DNA from 2 places in the Lysinibacillus sp. FJAT-14222 genome. Region 2 is predicted to be linked to the other one. Evidence: predicted binding sites of a transcription regulator. Region 2 holds the regulator's gene; the other holds the start of a gene.
What was found. The regulator LexA, encoded in region 2, represses DNA repair genes until DNA is damaged. The targets are predictions, from matches to a motif close to CGAACATATGTTCG.
Positions count from the first base shown of each region.

Region 1 (3,245 bases), on a different contig from region 2:
AATAATTGAATTAAAAAAGAAGTATGTTTATACAGGATCATCTGTGAATATAAGCAGCAGATTAAATCCTAACGAAACAAGCTTAAAAATTTGGTTAGATTCATATTTGGTAAGAAATGACAAAGAGAAATACGTTAAAAAGATTAAATGGAATGATAAAAATATTTGTGATTTAAATGTTAAAAATACATAAAAGGTAGTGAGATATGAAGAAAACAAAATTTGAATGGTTAAAGTACCACATTGAATTATCACTAACACATACATATGATAATGCTAGATATGATAAGAAGGCAGAAATCAAAGCAGAAGTATATGAGGACTTACTGTACTTTATTGAAGGATTAGAAAACATTAAAAGGAGTAATACATAATGAGCAATTTTGCAAAATCATGGATTAGTGTAGGTTTGATTTCGGCTTTTATATTAGTGGCGTTGTTATCATTTATTGTAGGGGTATTCTTTACTGGATATTCAATAACAACAAATCCAGAAGCATATGAAGATATAGTTTGTGAAAAACAATAAGGAGATGAAGTCATGTTTGGAAAATCATTTAATTCAGTAACAATTAATGGTAAAACAGTAAATGTAAAAGGTAATAATATTTCAGTAATAAATAATAAAATATATGTTGATGGTAATGTCATTGAGACAGATGAATTATCAGGAGACGTACATATTATTGTAGATGGAAATATAAATAAATTAGAAACAGGATCTTCTGCAACGATCAAAGGAGATGTACTTGGAGATGTTAAAAGTGGATCATCTATTACATGCCAAAATATAAAAGGTTCAGTTAAAGCAGGAACTTCAGTTAGCTGCGGTAATGTTGAAGGAGATGTAAAAGCAGGCACAAGCATTACAATGAAACGATAGAGGAGGAAATTATAATATGAATACGTGGCTTACAAGTGATTCGCATTTCCATCATAAGAACATTTTAACATTTGAAAATCGACCATACTCAACTTTAGAAGAAATGAACGTAGGTATGATTGAAGCTTGGAATAAAGTTGTAAAGAAAGGTGACTTAGTTTACCATCTAGGCGATTTTGTATTTGGAGGATATTCAAAATGGATTGATATTTTACCACGATTAAACGGAGATAAAGTGTTGATTCAAGGCAATCATGATGATGATAAAGTAGTCAAACGAATGTTAGAAGAAGGTTATATTAAGGAATTACATACTGTAGGAATGAAAATGAAATATCAGAAGCAAAATATGTGGCTTACACATTACCCAATGGAAATTGGATTACGTCCTAATAAGTGGTCTGTTTCAGGTCATATTCACTCACAACCTAACAAATATGATAATCAGCTAAATTTAGGAGTTGATTCACCATTACTTAGTTATAAACCTTTTGGAGAACCGTTACATATTGATGAGCTGCTACAAATAATGAATGATCGAACTGAGTCAATTACAAATCAGTTTTTAGAAATGAGAGGTAATTAAGTATGATTGAAGTATTGTTGAATGTTGAACATGTAGATGATGTAGAAATTGAAGATGGCAAACTAAGCATTACCAAATATGACGGTACAGATGATGTGTTGTTCTTCGCCTCACATGGTAAAGAAATTAGCATATCTTTGTCAGAATTAACCAAAGTGATTGAGATGATGAATAAGTGATTTGATAATAGTTATCTTTTATTTAAATAAATACATATTTGGAGGATGGTCTTTTTGACTCTCTTTTTTTATTTGTAATATTTCCGTTGCATAAATCTGAACAAATACTCTATAATATATACAAACAAACGTTCTTTTTCTGGAGGAGAGAGTTTATGTTAAATGACCGTGGAAATATGAAATGGACAGCATTGATGCTGCCTGAGCATTTGGTGAAAATTAAGGAATGGAAGCAAGAGCAATTCCATGATAAACAACGTGATTTAACTGAATGGGAACTAGAAGAGATTGAACAAACAGTGCAGAGAGCCTATAAATTACATGAAGAAGTCAAAATAACCTTGTGGAGTGACAATAAATTACATGATGTTGTAGGAATGATTACTGCTATTAATGCATTTCATAAGGAATTACTCTTGGATATGGATATTTCAATAAAACGTATTACATTTGATCAGATACAAAAAGTATCAATGGTAAATATAGATGATTAATTCAGAGCAACGACAGCTTGTACACAAATTTTTATTGTTAGATTTAGCTGTCAAATCGTTGCAGGTTGATTATCTGAAGACAGAACAATTTAAATTGAAAAATGTATTTCTCCCATTAATGGATTCATTATTAAAGGATTTACGTAATGAATGTTTTAATCTGAAAAGACAGCTTGCACAGCAAAAAATACGAATTGTGGGATGGACTAAGATAGATGAGTACTTTAGTGATGTGAAAATTGCTACAGCAGGTGATGATGTTGATTTACGATATGCTCAACAAGCCTTAAAAACAAAGGTTGAACAACTTATAAATAATTATATTAATGAAAAGTTGAATTTGTAATTACCACTAGTACCTTCATTTACATGTGTTTTTAGTATATATGGCATGAGATAATGGTTTATGAGGGGGAAATAGTAATGTTATTTACTCCAATTAAACCAATGTTACTTCACATGGGTAACAATAATGAAATAATAGATAATCCAGAGTGGATTTACGATATAAAATGGGATGGTTGGCGCATCCTTTTGCATAAACAAGGTGAGCGAGTAGAGGCATATACACGACATGGCAACAATGTAACTTCTAAGTTTCCAGAGCTACAAACTGTTGGAAAGTCAATTAAGGAAGACACAGCAATTATTGATTGTGAAGGCGTAGTACTGAGAAATGGTGTATCAGTATTTGAAGATTTTGCTTACAGAGGTAGACTTTCAAATAAAGATAAGATTGATCAAGCAACTTTAACTAATGCGGCTACTTTTATAGCATTTGATGTATTAGCTACTGGTAAGTCACATATGAATAAAACACTTATAGAACGTAAGGAAATATTATCATCAATAATCGAACCTTCAAATAGTTTACTTGTTACTCCATCGGTCACAGGCAATGGCAACGATATATTTCAGTTAACTAAGGATAGAGGTATGGAAGGTATCGTAGGAAAGCGAAGTAATTCGACTTACAAAACTAACCATCGATCACATGATTGGTTGAAGTATAAACACTTTAAAGTAATGGATACTGTTATCTTAGGATATAAAGAGAATCCTTTTACAATGATAGTGGGTACTCAATTAAGTAACGGTAAATA
Region 1 covers NZ_LIYL01000044.1:155,005-158,249, forward strand. The annotation lists gene AN161_RS18065 (hypothetical protein) at 1-193, shown strand, start outside; gene AN161_RS29790 (hypothetical protein) at 207-374, shown strand; gene AN161_RS29795 (hypothetical protein) at 374-529, shown strand; gene AN161_RS18070 (hypothetical protein) at 542-883, shown strand; gene AN161_RS18075 (metallophosphoesterase) at 900-1,469, shown strand; gene AN161_RS29800 (hypothetical protein) at 1,472-1,648, shown strand; gene AN161_RS18080 (YolD-like family protein) at 1,804-2,142, shown strand; gene AN161_RS18085 (hypothetical protein) at 2,135-2,488, shown strand; gene AN161_RS18090 (DNA ligase) at 2,566-3,245, shown strand, end outside.
Region 1: the regulator LexA is predicted to act here: its motif matches at 1,770-1,783, upstream of AN161_RS18080 (YolD-like family protein).

Region 2 (3,245 bases):
TACATGAAGATTTACCATTTTGTCTAGCAGTACAGTGGCATCCTGAAGAGCAAGCAATGGCAGGTGATGAAGTATCGAAGAAATTATTTACTGCATTTGTAAAGGCTAGTTTGATGTTCAAGGTAGAAGCATAGAATTTATTATCGAGGGAAAGATAACCCTGGTGATGAACATGAAAAAAATAGTGTTGGTATTGCAGATCTTCATGCTGTTATTTTTATCGATTCAACATGTAAAGGCAGGACCATATGGTAATGATGTAGTAAGCAATTTTACGATGGCATTGATGAAAAAAGATGAAAAACAGGCGAGGACTTATTTATCTTCAAATGTTAAACTTCCTGAGATAAGGGAAGAGACTCCAATTAGAAGGGTTTCGGGTTTGCCTTCACTTAAAGCTAATGTGAGAGTATCATTGGCTTATTTTGACGATGGAGAAGATATGCCTGAAAGAATAGCTTTTATATGGGAAATAACATCTAATCAAGAAAAAATAACAGATATTCGTGTTATTTACGACGGGTCCAACCCATTTATGAATGAATCGAAAATGATAAAGGAATATTCGAACAAGCATAAAGCGAATATCCTGACTGCATCCAAATTTCCGTTTGACATTACGCATGTAGAAGGAAATATAAACAAAGATACTCTTCTAATAAGGTATCGAAATGTAAAATTACATGGATTGTTACAGGTGAAAATCGAGCCGGGAGAAGAGGATTTAGAGGCAGCCAAGGGTGAAAATATTTACACCTTAAAGAATGGTATAAAAGCATTGTATCTGCGGAACGAACTGATTTTTCTTCATGACAGTTTAAAGTATTCAATTAGGATAGAAAGTGAAATACCACAAGATTTCACGGTGTATGATTTGCTTGAAATTGCTAATTCAATGTTTTAATTTAACTGAATACATTGCTAGCGTGTAGGGAATCCATGTTAAAATGGATTCTTTTTTTAACTTTGTTCGAATATAAAATGGAACTCATAAGAAAAAGAGGTATATGCGAACATAATATCCTCTTTTTATACTTTATTATTAAGATACTTTTAGTGTACACGGCGATAGAGGCCAACAACTTGCCCCAAAATAGAAACTTGGTCTACGATAATTGGCTCCATTGTTGCGTTTTCAGGCTGTAAACGAAAATGATTTTTTTCCTTGAAGAAACGCTTTACAGTTGCTTCATCCTCTTCAGTCATTGCTACGACAATATCACCATTATCAGCCGTTGCTTTTTGTTTAACAATGACTAAATCTCCGTCTAAGATGCCAGCTTCAATCATTGATTCACCCATAATTTCTAGCATAAATAATTGATCTTCACTTGTACCATAAGTATCTGGTAGTGGGAAATATTCATCGATATTTTCAACAGCAGTTATTGGAGAACCTGCTGTAACCTTCCCAACAAGTGGGACATGTATAACATGTTGCTTTTGAATAGAATCCTCTGGCTCTAGAATTTCAATAGCGCGTGGTTTAGTTGGATCTCGACGAATAAAGCCCTTTTGCTCTAAACGAGCTAAATGTCCATGAACTGTTGAGCTTGAAGCAAGTCCAACTGCTTCACCAATCTCACGTACAGATGGTGGATACCCCTTTGTGCGCACTTCTTCTTTGATGAACTCTAATATGGCCTCTTGTCTTTTCGAAACTTTTTTCATGATTGCTCACCTCTTTTTTCTAATCATTCTACTTATTAGTAGTATAACAGAATGCGAACACTTACGCAAACATAGGTTCGAAAAGTGTTTGACAAAAACGTTTGTTCGTACTATTATAAGAACATATATTCCGAACAAACATTCTTAAAAAGGGGTTATGATTATGAACTGGTTAAAGAAAAATCCACATATTACAATTTTATTAGGGGCTTGTCTACTATTTGCAGCATACCTTTTTATAACAGATCCAGGCGATGTTAGTTACACAGAAATTGAAATCGAACATGGTGATAGCTTATGGTCGTTAGCTGAACAATACCGTGGTAAAATGAAAAAGGATGATTGGATTAAACTTGTGAAGGCCGAAAATGAATTATCGAACGTTAACATTATTGCAGGTAAACCCCTAGTGATTCCAGTAGTGGGTGACCATCCCAATCCCATAAATTCTATTGAAATTGCGAGAAATGAACAATGATAAATAAAGAACAAACGGCTGTTGTCTATTGCCGTGTGAGTACAGAAAAAGAGACACAAAGTTCCTCGCTTGAGCGTCAGCAGGAGGAGTTAATGCGCTATGCTAAAGAGCAGGGCTATGAAGTGAAGAGCGTTTTTAAAGACAAGCATAGTGGCTATGATGTAGAACGAGAAGGCTTACTTGAAATGCTCGATTTCATTAAAGAAAAAGAAATTAAAGCATTATTTGTACAGGATGAAACACGCTTAGGACGTGGAAATGCTAGAATGGCAGTATTGCATTTATTGCAAAAAACTGAAACTGATGTTTTTTCTATGCGAGACGCGGGGCCTGTACAATTAAATGAAATGGATACGATGCTTCTAGAAATTTTAGCGATCGTAGAGGAGTACCAGCGCAGAATCCATAATGCTAAAATACGTCGTGGCATGCGTCGTGCCGTTGAAAATGGCTATCGTCCTGAAAACAATTTATCTAATCGAGGAAATCCTAATGGTCAAGAACGTAAGGATGTACCTGTAGAAGAAATTGTGAAGCTACGTAATCGAGGCTTCACCTTTGAGGAAATCGCCGTGACACTTAGAGGTCTAGGCTTTGATGTAAGCAAAGCTACTGTACATAGGAGATTTAGGGAACATCAAGAGGGAATCGAACAAATTAAGTGACGTTTTAATCAGTGGGAGTATGTCGTCCCGCTGATTTTTTAATTTTTAAAGACTCTAGATGGAGGTGAAGGACCAAGAAGTGATGGATAGAATCATCGAAGTGACGGATACAACCACCGAAGTAAAGGATAGATGAACTGTAGAGATGGGTTCCACCATAAAAATGACGGATACAATAAATAACTAAATTCCATCTATCCTAAAAGTATTAAATTAATACAAACTTTCAATAGTAACATTGTCTGGTAGTTTGAATGGATTTTCTTTATTTATTCTGTCATAAAACATGATCCCATTTAAATGATCTATTTCATGTTGCATTAAGATTGAACCGTATCCATTAAATTGAAAAATGGCTTCTTGCCCATGTATATCATATGCTTTGACTTTAATTCTTTCATATCTTGGAACAAATCCACTAACTCTTCTAT
Region 2 covers NZ_LIYL01000021.1:244,231-247,475, forward strand. The annotation lists gene AN161_RS10730 (gamma-glutamyl-gamma-aminobutyrate hydrolase family protein) at 1-134, shown strand, start outside; gene AN161_RS10735 (hypothetical protein) at 173-904, shown strand; gene lexA (transcriptional repressor LexA) at 1,054-1,671, opposite strand; gene AN161_RS10745 (LysM peptidoglycan-binding domain-containing protein) at 1,835-2,149, shown strand; gene AN161_RS10750 (recombinase family protein) at 2,146-2,814, shown strand; gene def (peptide deformylase) at 3,028-3,245, opposite strand, start outside.